Regions from separate parts of the Micromonospora sp. SD12 genome, predicted to be linked through region 2. Evidence: riboswitches for the same ligand, from Rfam matches in the RefSeq annotation. Region 2 holds a riboswitch; the other holds the start of a gene.
What was found. A riboswitch is a leader RNA that binds a small molecule or an ion and turns the genes downstream of it on or off. The one in region 2 is predicted to bind cyclic di-AMP.
Positions count from the first base shown of each region.

Region 1: another riboswitch for cyclic di-AMP. It lies ahead of ACTMS2_RS09425 (coiled-coil domain-containing protein); the one in region 2 lies ahead of ACTMS2_RS17580 (C39 family peptidase).

Region 1 is NZ_JBQHDF010000003.1:527,853-533,518, reverse strand. It holds gene surE (5'/3'-nucleotidase SurE) at 1-671, opposite strand, end outside; gene ACTMS2_RS09435 (1-phosphofructokinase family hexose kinase) at 668-1,645, opposite strand; gene ACTMS2_RS09430 (SRPBCC family protein) at 1,820-2,299, shown strand; gene ACTMS2_RS09425 (coiled-coil domain-containing protein) at 2,332-3,411, opposite strand; cyclic di-AMP (ydaO/yuaA leader) riboswitch at 3,425-3,556, opposite strand; gene ACTMS2_RS09420 (cation diffusion facilitator family transporter) at 3,710-4,627, opposite strand; gene ACTMS2_RS09415 (HelD family protein) at 4,705-5,666, opposite strand, start outside.
Region 2 is NZ_JBQHDF010000008.1:76,967-82,632, reverse strand. It holds gene ACTMS2_RS17590 (CDP-glycerol glycerophosphotransferase family protein) at 1-227, shown strand, start outside; gene ACTMS2_RS17585 (alpha/beta fold hydrolase) at 247-990, opposite strand; gene ACTMS2_RS17580 (C39 family peptidase) at 1,096-1,947, opposite strand; cyclic di-AMP (ydaO/yuaA leader) riboswitch at 2,178-2,318, opposite strand; gene ACTMS2_RS17575 (acyltransferase family protein) at 2,673-3,902, opposite strand; gene ACTMS2_RS17570 (polysaccharide pyruvyl transferase family protein) at 4,212-5,537, shown strand; gene ACTMS2_RS17565 (alpha-ketoglutarate-dependent dioxygenase AlkB) at 5,650-5,666, shown strand, end outside.

The sequences.
Region 1 (5,666 bases), on a different contig from region 2:
TGCCCGGCCTCCGCCACCGTCATCTGCACCTGACCGAAGCTGGCCAGGGTGCCCCGGCGCACCCCGCGCAGCCGGTTGTGCGGCAGGTCCGGCGCGTTCACGTTGAGCACGCTCTCCACGGGCCCGGCCGTGAGCCGGGGCAGCAGGTCCAGGGCGACCCGGGCGGCCGTCTGCCAGTGCCGCTCGGCGTCGCGTACCCGGGCGGCGGCGGCCACCGCGGCGCCCCCGCTGGCGGCCGTGGCCTCCCCGGCCGAGAGCACGTCGAGCGAGACGGCCATCGCCCGGCAGCCGTTCGCGGCGGCGGTGAAGGCGGCCCCCACCGTGCCCGAGTGCAGCACCGCGCGGCCCGCGTTCGCGCCCCGGTTGATGCCGGAGAGCACCACCGTCGGCGAGGGCCCGAACGCGCCGTGCACCGCGATCAGCGCGATGAAGCCGGGGGAGCCGCCCACCGCGTACGCCGGCACCCCCGGCAGTTCCGGCAGCGGATGCTCGCGGACCACCACGTGCCCGTCCCGCTCCACCGCGGTCATCGCGGCGCTGGTGCCGCTCGCCTCCTCCAGCGGAGCGGCGACGACGACGTCCAGGCCCCGGTCCGCCGCCGCCCGCGCCAGCGCCTGGATGCCGGGCGCGGCGATCCCGTCGTCGTTGGTGACCAGCACCCGCAGCGTCATCGCCCGGCCGCCCGGTCGGCCAACTCGTCGGGGCTGGTCCGCTCCTGCGGCCGGTTGCCGGCCGGTACGAGGCGCACCCGGTCGACCAGGCCGGTGATCGAGTCGAGCCGGCCGGTGCCCAGGCCGTGCCGGGTCACGTTCAGCGCGCCGGCCGCCGCCCCGGTACGGATGGCGGTGCGGATGTCGCCGCCGCGCGCCACCACGGCCGCCACCCCGGCGGTCATCGAGTCGCCCGCCCCACGCGGGTCGGCCGCCTCCAGCCGGGGCATCTCCACCTCGAAGACCTCGCCGTCGACCAGGGCGAGGGCGGGCTTGTCGGCCCGGCTCACCACCACGTTCTCGGCGCCGCCGGCGTGCAGGTCGTACAGGGCCCGGGTGAGCTGCTCCTCCTCCTCGCCGTCGACGCGGCCGTCGGCGATCAGCTCCTCATGGCTGATCTTGAGGAAGAAGACGCCGCTGTCCAGCACGGCGTCGAGGTGCTCGCCGCAGAGGTCGACCACCACCCGGCTGCCGTTGGCCCCGAGGTCGGCGGCGAACCGCCGGTAGAGGTCGGCCGGGACCAGCGACGGCTCGTTCGGCCCGCTCAGCACGCTGACCGTGGCGCGCAGGCCCTCGCCGAGCGCCAGGTTGTAGAGCTCGTCCAACTCGTGCCGGCTGAGCGGCTGACCTGGCACGTCCACGATCTCCTGCCGGGAGCCCTCGCGGCGGTCGTGCACGTACCCGCCGCTGCCGGAGTCGCGTACCACGACCTTCAGGTTGACCCCCTCGCTGACGAGCAGGGGCTCCAGCACCTGGCCGATCTCGCCCCCGAGGGCGGTGCAGAGCACCACGTCGACGCCGAGCGACATCACCATCCGGGCCTGCCAGACGCCCTGCCCGCCGGGGTGCAGGTGCAGCTCCGCGGCGTCGCTGGGCTGGTCGACGGTCACCGTCAGCCGGGGCGTGGGCGCGAAGACCATCACGTGCCCGCTCATCCGTCGTACCCGTTCATGCGCCCACCCCTGACCAGTACGTGCCGTGACCATCCATCAGCTGACCGTAGTGGGCCCGCCAGCCGGACGTCCGCACTCCGGGCGGGATCGGCGCGGCGTTGCCAGGGCGCCCGGCATACGCGACGATCGGGCGACCATCGGCGGTGGGGAGACGGCGTGCTCAGGCGGAGTTCCTTCAGCTACACCGTCCAGGCGCGCTGCTCCATGGCGCGGGCCGCGGCGTTGCTCGTCGATCCGAGGAGGCAGGAGGGCCTGCATCCGCTGATCGTCCGGGTCCGGCGGGTGCCGCCCCGCCCCGGTGCCCGGGCCAGCTACGACATCACCGACCGGCTGGCCGCCGGGCCGCTACGGCTGCCGATCACCTACCGGGCCGACGTCCTGGTCGACGAGCCCGACGAGATCGTCACCGTGGCCCGGCAGTGGCCCGCCACCACGGTGCGCAACCACACCCGGCTGCGGGCGGAGCCCGACGGCGTGGTCCGCGTCGACGTGGACATCACCCTCGCCGCGCCCGCGCCGCTCTTCGGCTACGCGTTCCGCCAGGCGCGCGCCGCCCACCTCGGACTGGCCGCGCGCCTCGCTGCTGTCCTCGACGGTGCCGCACCGCAGCCGCCACCCGCCGACACGCCCCGGTGACCCGCGCCGGGCGGGGCACCGGGGCGTGGGCGTCAGTAGACCGACAGGTGCACGTGGTTGGTGTGGTCGCTGGACGGGTCGCCGTTGGCCCCGCTGTACGACTTCCACCCGCTGCTCGGCAGCCAGATCTGCCGGTACCAGATCACGTAGAGCACGGCGAGCCGGTCGGCGTTGCGCACGTAGAACGCCGCCAGGTTGTTGCCGTACGTCCGGTCACCGCCGGTGGCGTCGCCGCCGAAGCCGCCCTTCTGGGCCGCGAAGTCGCACGCCCGGCCCTTCGGGTGCTCGCCGGAGCCGCCGGGGCGGTAGCAGGAGACGTAGCGGGTGAAGCCCGCCGCCTTGGCCTGGTTGAGCGCGTGTAGCGTGCGCGGCGTGATGCAGCCGTTGGCGGGGGTGGGGTCGTTGACGCTGCACGACTCGCGCGGCCAGGAGCCGTCGGAGTTGCGTGGCGCCGCCTTCGCCGTCTTGCTGGAGGTGCCGCCCGGCGAGCCGCCCCCGCCCGCGGACTGTCGCTGTTGCTGCTTCTGGTTGGCGACCGTCAGCGCCCGTTCGGCCTGCTCCTTGCGCTTGGCCATCACGGTGACCTGCTTGCGCTGCTCCCGGATCTCGCCGTCCAGGGCGAGCTTCGTGCGCGCGGCCTCGTCCCGGGTCTGCTGGAGCTCGCGCAGGGCCCGGTCCTCCTTGGCGGCCACCGCGTCGAGGGCGGCGGCGCGGTCCATGAAGCCGTCCGGCGAGCCGCTGTTGAGCAGGGCGGACGCCACGCTGAGCCGGCCGGTGCGGTAGGCGGCCCCCGCGATCTCGCCGACCTTGGCGCTGCGCGCCGTCAGCTCGACCTCGGTGGTCTTGAGCTGGGCGGCGAGCTGCTGCTGCCGTTTGGCCGACGTGGCGAGGGCGCGCTTGGCGTCGAGGTAGCCCTTGCTGGCGGCCTCGAGTTGGGCCCGCAGGGCGGGCGTGCCGCCCTCCTCGTCCTGGCCGGGGGCGGCGGCGAGCAGGCCGGCGCGGGTGGCGGCCGCCGCCGGGGCGGCGGTGACCGGGGCCACCGCGGCGCCGAGGGCGAGCATCGTGGTGATCAGGGCCGCCGTCCGGGCGGCACGTCGTCGTACAGGTGCCATCACTGGCATACACGTGTCCTTCCGTCAGCCGCCGACCGGGTTAGCTGACGGGTTCGGGACGGAAGATCCCTACCGCTGACGCGGATGCACCCCACGAACATGGTTCCCCGGTTCGCCCCGCCGGGCGATTAGGCGGCGGCCACCGCCGGCACCGGTGGGTGCCGCCTGGCGGAGGCCGAAGCCGAGCCTACCGGTGCCGGTGTGACTGCTGCAGCGCAGGTGACGCACGGTGCATGTCCACTAACAGTCAAATCCGGCATAAGGCAACAATACTCTCCCAGATTTAAGGTTGTCCTCATTACCACTCGACCGCCCCGCAAGCCCCTGGCGACGCTCCCGGCTCGATCTGCAACGTGGCGTGCTCGATCTGGAAGTCGTCGTGCAGGGCGGCCCGGGCGGCGCCCAGCACCGCGCCGACCTCCGCGTCGGGTGTCATGGTCAGGTGCGCCGAGGCCACCTCCATCCCGGAGGTCAGCGTCCAGACGTGCAGGTCGTGCACCTCGGCGACGCCGGGCACGGCGGCCAGCCGGTCGTGCACGGCCGTGACCTGGAGGTGCTCCGGCGCGGCCTGGACCAGGATGCGCAGCGCCGCCCGCCCGAGCCGCCAGGTGCGCGGCAGGATGAACAGCCCGATCGCGACGGCCACCAGCGGGTCGGCCCACCACCAGCCGGTGGTGGTGATCAGCAGGGCCGCCGCGATCACGCCGAGTGACCCCAGCAGGTCGCCGAGGACCTCCAGGTACGCGCCGTGGACGTTGATGCTCTCCTTCGCCCCCGAGCGCAGCAGGGCGAAGGCGCCGATGTTGGCGAGCAGGCCGAGTACGGCGACCACCAGCATCGGGCCGGCCAGCACCTCCGGCGGGTCGCCGAAGCGGCGTACCGCCTCGATCACGACGTAGACCGCGACGCCGGAGAGCAGCACGGCGTTGGCCAGGGCGGCGAGCACCTCCAGCCGGTAGAGGCCGAACGTGCGCTGCGGATCGCCGCCCGCCCGCCGGGTCGCCGAGATCGCGGCGAGCGCCATGCCGATGCCGAGCACGTCGGTGAACATGTGCCCGGCGTCGCTGAGCAGGGCCAGCGAGCCTGTCCGGAAGGCGGCCACCGCCTCCACCACCATCAGGCCGGCGAGCAGACCGAACGCCGCCCAGAGGCGGCCCCGGTGGCGGTGTGCGGCGTTCGCCACCGACCCGTGGTGGTGGTCATGACCTGCGCCCACGCGCCCATCCTCCCTCTGGGGGTCCGGATTCGCGTTCAATTTATGCTCACATCGCTATGTATGCAAGTAACGGATCCTCAGCCGGTCGGGTCGACGGTGGTCAGCCGCTGGGTGGCCCGGGACAGCGCCACGTAGAGCGTCCGTACGCCCGACCCCGGGTCGGCCCGGATCTCGCTCGGGGCGACGAGGACGACCCCGTCGTACTCCATGCCCTTGGCCTCCAGGCTGGTCACCACCTGAAGGCGCGGCGCGGCCAGGCCGGCCAGCCAGCCGGCGACCTCGTCGCGGCGGGGCACGGGCGTGATCACGCCGACCGTGCCCTCGACCTCGGCGAGCAGCGCCGTGGTCGCCGCCGTGGCGGCTGTCTCCAGCTCCGCCGGCGGCACCACCAGCGCGACCGGGTCGACGCCGGTGGACCGCACCGCCCTGGGCAGCGGGAGGTCCGGATGCAGCCGGCGGATCTCGGCCGCCGCCACCGCGAAGATCTCCGCCGAGTTGCGGTAGTTGGTGGTGAGGGTGAAGTGGTGCCGCTTGCGCCGGCCCAACGCCTGGTCCCGGGCCCGGGTCAGCTCCTCCGCCTCGCCCGTCCACGCCGTCTGGGCCGGGTCGCCCACCACGGTCCAGGAGGCCAACCGGCCGCGCCGGCCGATCATGCGCCACTGCATCGGCGAGACGTCCTGCGACTCGTCGACCACCACGTGCGCGTACTCCCGGTAGTCCTCCGGGCGTTCCCGGGCCGCCTCGCGGGCGGCGCGCTGCCGGTCGGCGAAGGTGCTCAGCTCGCGGACGCCGCCGGCCAGCTGGAACGGGTCCCGCTTCGCCCGGGCGGGCTTCATCGGCTTGCCGAGCAGGGCGTCCAGCTCGTCGAGCAGCGCGATGTCGGCGATCGTCAGCCCGGCGGTGTCGAGGCTGCGGTACGCGTCGGCCAGCAGCCGGATCTCGGCGCGGGACAGGATGCCGGCGGCGTAGCGGTGCAACCGGTCCGGGCGGGCCAGCCAGCCCAGCACGTGCCGGGGGTGCAGCCGGGGCCACCACGCCT
Region 2 (5,666 bases):
ACGAGGTGCTGACCGCGCTGCTGGACACCGATCCGCTGGCCTCCGCCCGCTGGGTCACCCGGAGCCGCTACCTGGGCGACTTCCCCGCCGAGTCGTACGCCGAGGCGTTCCTGACGGCCGCGCGGCGGCAGCTCGACGAGGGCTGGAACCCGCCGGCCCCGCGTACCGCCGGCGGGCCCGGCCTGCCGGTCGACCCGGACGAGGCGACGCTCTCCCCCGCCACCTGACCCGCCCCGGCGGGGACGGTCAGCGGTACGGCTCGACGAGGTCCAGGACCGTCCCGGGGGCCTCCACGTGGGCGTTGTGCCCGAGGCCGGGCAGGGTGGCGACCGGCACGCCCAGCTCCTTGAGCTGAGCGTCGGTGACCATGGGGTCGTGCTCGCCACGGGCCAGCAGCACCGGCACGTCGGTCGCCGCCAGCAGCGCGGGCAGCTCCGGCTCGCCCACGTCGAACGCGGCGGGGTCCATCGCCAGCCGCCAGCGGCCGTCGACCTGCCGCAGCCCGGCCTCCACGACGGGATGGTCCGGTGCGAAGAGCCCGGTCAGGCCGGCCACCCGCAGGTAGCGGCGGGCCGCCTCGTCCCGGCTCGCGAACCAGGTCACCGGACGGGCCGCCAGCTCACCCGCCTTCGCCAGCTCGGCCGGCGACCAGACCGCCTTGATGCCGACGCCGACCACGGCCTCGACCGGAACCCCGGCGCCGCGGGCGGCGAGCGCCAGCCCGACCACCCCGCCGAGGGAGTGCCCCAGCACGACGAGCCGGTCGCCCGCCGTCAGCCCGGCGGCGATCCGCCCGGCCAGCCCCGCGAACGAGTACTCCGGCAGCGGCGGCGACCAGCCGTGGCCGGCGAGGTCCGGCGCCAGCCACCGTCCCGCCCAGCGACGCTCCAGCAGCGACGCGCAGGGCAGCCACACGTCGCCGGTCGCACCCATGCCGTGCAGCAGCAGAAGCACGCGCCGGCCGTCGCGGTCACCCGATTCATCGACCATGCCGCGCAGTCTGTCACCGACCGGGGCGCCGGGCGAGGGCCGTGACCCGGACACGACAGCGGGCGCCGGCCCCCGGGGTGGGGGGCCGACGCCCGTCGGGATCGCTCAGGCGGAGTAGCCGCGGGTGGCAGCCCAGTTCGCCAGGGCGATGGTGCTCATCCAGTACGACGCGGTCGCCGGGTTCGCCGAGTCGGCGATCTTCACGAGCCGTCCCTCGTCCTGGTAGCCGACCACGGCGATGTAGTGGCCGCCGGGGAACGAGTGCCAGCCGCCGTCGGTGTCCGTGGCGCTTCCCGCGACGTTCACCACGACGCCCCGCCCGTCACCGATGGCCGCGACGACGTCGGCCTGGAGCCGGTCCATCTGCGCCGGGGTGGCGGCGCCGCCGGGGATCATCCGGGTCCGGTACGGCTCGCCCTTCACCGTCGCGTTCAGCACGCGGGTGGTGTCCTGGGCCGAGTCGGTGCCCATCTGGTCGGTGCCCAGCTGGGCACCGAGGGCGTCCTGGCTGCGCGCGATGCCGGCGGCGCTGAGGGCGTGCCGGACGGCCGCCGGACCGCAGTTGTAGAACGTGGTCTGGGCCTGGTAGTCGTAGTCCAGGCTCTTCGCGGCCGGGGGCTTCGGCGGCTCCGGCTTGCGCGTCAGGTCCGGGTCCGGGGCGGTGCTGGTGGCGCTGGCCGAGGGGGCGGCGGTGGCGGTGGCGGTGGCCGGGGCCGCGCTGGACGGGGCCGTCGCGATCCGGGCCTGGCCGCGCGAGGCCGCGGTGTCCTCGCGTGGCTCGCTCGCGGCGACCGGGGCCTGCGCGGCGGCGGGGGCCTCGTCGGCTCCGGCCAGCAGCGCGCCCGTGCCCGACGCCAGCACGAGCGCCGCGGCGGACGCGGCGGCCAACTGGTACGAACGCTCGGACGTGAGGCGACGTAGCTGTCGCCTGAGGTGGTGCTTCACGATTTCCTCCACGGGCTCGGGGGGCGAGCGGCCGGCGGTCCGCGCCGAGGGCAGGGCGGACCGACCGCGCGGACGGGCGTCCGTGCGGGTCGTGGGCCACTCAGGGAATGCGCCCGGGATGCCGGGCGACGGACGGTGACCGGTCGGTCAGCTCGCGACCTGCGAAGGGGCGAGCGCGGGCACCGCGGCGCCGTGGAGACGGCGGAACAACCGAGGGGTGGGTGGGTGCTGCACGGGGATGGAACTCCTTCCGACGCCGCCGACCGGGTTAGCTGACGGATTCGGGCGGGAAGAACGCCCTACCACAGGCCTGCGGCCCACGGATTCACCCCACGAAGCACTGGGTCCCCGGCTCGTCGTTCACGATTAGGCGGGTCGGTGCGGCGTCGCCTCTGGACGATCGGGTACCGCACCGGACGCGCCGACATTACTGGCCGGTCCGCCCCCTGCCAACCCCACCCCACCTGCTTAAACCTTGATGGGGACGCAATTTTTGCGGGCACCTCACCACTGACGTGACTCAATGGGACGACCGTTTCTGCCGGCGCCCGAGGGTGACAACGGGACGAGTGGCGGGCATCGACCCCGAAACCCCGGCGGGAAACGACCCGGCCGCGCCCGATGACCGGTTCGGCGTCGCGGTGACCGGCGTCACGGAAACGGTCGGGCTTTCTCGACGGGTGGGATTCCGCCCCGGGGCGCTGGCCGCGCGGGCGGGTCGGCCCGCGCCGGGGCGGTCAGCGCGAGTCGACGTACGCCGCGGGGTGGTCGGCGGGCCGGGGACGCGGCACGGCGTCGCCCCGCTGCCCCGGCGGCGGCCCGGAGGCGCCGGGGTCCTTCCCGCCGTCGTCCCCGTCCCGCGGCGTCGGGCGGGCCGCCCTGCGCGGGGTGAGCAGCCGCATCATGGGCGTCTCGACGAAGCGGTGCAGCAGGGCGGCCAGGGCCAGGTTGACCAGCAGGAAGCCGAGCACCACCGCCAGCCCCCACCAGCCGGGGAACCCGACGCCCCAGTCGCCGGTGAACCGCAGGACGCTGATCATCACCAGGACGTGCACCAGGTAGAAGGCGAAGGAGACCTCGCCGAGCCAGACCATCGGGCGGGACCGCCACGGCGAGCGCCGCCCGCGCACGTCGGCGTCCGCCGCCGCCGCGATGACCAGGATGTACGCCACCGAGAGCAGCGCCGCCCACAGTTCGGCACGGACCCACTGCGCCGCGAGCACCCAGGTCGCCACGAAGACCAGGCTGGCCACCGGCAGGCCCGGGCCCCGCCACCGGCCGCGCCGCATCAGCTCGGCGGCGGCCACGCCCATCCAGAACTCCAGCGACCGCACCGGCGGGAAGACCTGCGTGAACCACCAGCGGCTCTCCTCCGGCACCAGGGACTGGGCCGGCCAGAGCGCCAGGATCAGCAGCGGCACCGCGACCACGACGGCCCACAGCGCCCACGGCCGGGCCCGGCGGATGAACGGCAGGGCCAACGGCAGGCAGAGGTAGAAGAAGAACTCGCAGGACAGCGACCAGCTGACCGTGTTGATGCTGTAGAAGTGGCCCGGCCGGGGGTCCCAAGCCTGGAGGAGGAAGAGGTTCTCCACCGCGACGACCCGGTCCACGGGGTCGGCGAACCAGGCCGCGACCGCCAGGGCCGCCACCCACAGCACCACGTGGCTCGGCCAGATCTTGGCCACCCGGCGGCGCCAGAACGCCCGGCGGGTGTCGCTGGGCCGGGCCGACCAGACCAGCACGAAGCCGCTGAGGATGAAGAAGAACTGCACGCCGGAGAGGCCGAGGGCGAAGGCCCAGTCCACGACGGCCTTGTGGCCGGGCTCGGCGATGATGCCCATCGTCGCGACGTGGAAACCGAAGACGAGCAGGGCGGCGACCCAGCGCAGCCCGGTCAGCGACGGCAGGCGGCTGGCCGGGGACGCGGGCCGGACGGCCGGCGCGTCGGTCGCGGTCCCCGTCATGCCGGCATCCCGAAGATCCCCAGGGTCACCAGCACGTACGTCTCCTCCTCGGCCCCGTCGGGCACCTGCGCGGGGCCCGTCGGCGGCCCACCGGTCGGCGCCGCCCCGCCGGGCACCCTACCCGGCGCCCCTGAGACTCTTTTCCGTCCCGTCCGTGAGTGTCCGTTCCGTCCCACCAGGCGGCGCGCGTTCCTCCCGCCCCTCGGTGACCGTTGCGTCCCGAACCGTGACGGGCGGCGACAGCCTCCGGATCCGCGCCGACCGGTGGCTAGTATTCCGGGACCCGGAGGCCACGAGAGGCGGGGACGGATGCACCAGCGGATCCTGATGCGGGCGAAGAAGGGCCCCTTCGACGTCTACTCCCCGGAGGAGACGCACGAACGGAACTGGATCGGCGACAACAACGGCAACCTGGTCTTCAGCCACGCCGCCCACAAGCTCCTGCGTACCGCCACCGCCGAGATCACCTCGACGGAGTTCAGGATCGACCCGCGCGACGCGGACATGATCAACGAGCGGTACGACGTCTACGTGGTGCCGCTCGCCAACGCCTTCCGGCGCAGCTACGCCCACCGCGTCGAGGTCATGACGAAGCTCATCGAGCAGCTCAAGATCCCGGTGGTGGTGCTCGGGGTGGGCGTGCAGACCGACATCCACGGCGACCGGGAGTACCTGCGCCCGATCGACGACGTCGTGACCCGCTTCGTACGGGCCGTCCTCGACCGCTCGCACAGCATCGGCGTACGGGGCGAGATCACCCGGGACTACCTGCGCACCCTGGGCTTCTCGGCCGTCGACGTGATCGGCTGCCCCTCGATGTTCCTGCACGGCGACGGCCTGCGGGTGGAGAAGCGCAAGGCCGCGCTGGCTCCGGAGGACCGGCTCGCGCTCACCGTCTCGCCCTACGTCACGTCGATGGCGGAGATCATCGCCCGTCATCACGCGCGGTACCCGAACCTGCGCTACCTGCCGCAGGACCTCAAGACGCTCGGCACGCTGCTCTACGGCGACGCCCCCGCCGACCGCGGCCGGTCCAGCAAGATCCCGATCCACACCTCGCACCCGCTGTTCACCGAGGACAAGGTGCGGATGTTCGTCGACCCCTGGACCTGGATGGACTACCTCTCCGGGTTCGAGTTCGCGTTCGGCACCCGGATCCACGGCACCATCACCGCGCTGGTCTCCGGCACGCCCGGCTACCTCTTCGCCCACGACTCGCGCACCCTGGAACTCGCCCGGTACTTCGACATCCCGCACCGGGTGATGACGGAGGTGCCGGTCGACGTCGACGCCGCCCAACTCTACGAGGAGGCGGACTACACGGCGCTCAACGCGGGCCACCGGTCGCGCTACGAGACCATGCTCGCCTTCCTGGCCAGGCACGACCTGGGCAACGCCTTCGCCGACGGCGACAGCGCGGCCCGGTTCGACGCGCAGGTGCGCTCCACCGCCTTCCCGCCGGCCGTACGCCCCGCCGCCGCGACCGCCACCGACGCGTTGCTGGAGCGGATCCAGTGGCTGCGCGACCGCAACGCCGCACTGCGCAAGGAGACCGAGACCCTGCGCGGGCAACGGCTCCAGACCCGGGTGAAGCAGGTGATCGGCGGCCGGGTACGCCGGATACTGAACCGCTGAGCCCCGCACCACTGCGGAGGGGCTGCGGGGCGGTCGGCGGTCCGCGTGGTGGCCAGCGGGCCGCCGGCCGGCATCCGTACACCTGTACCAACACGGCGGGTACGCTGGGCGGATGACCGGGGCCACCTA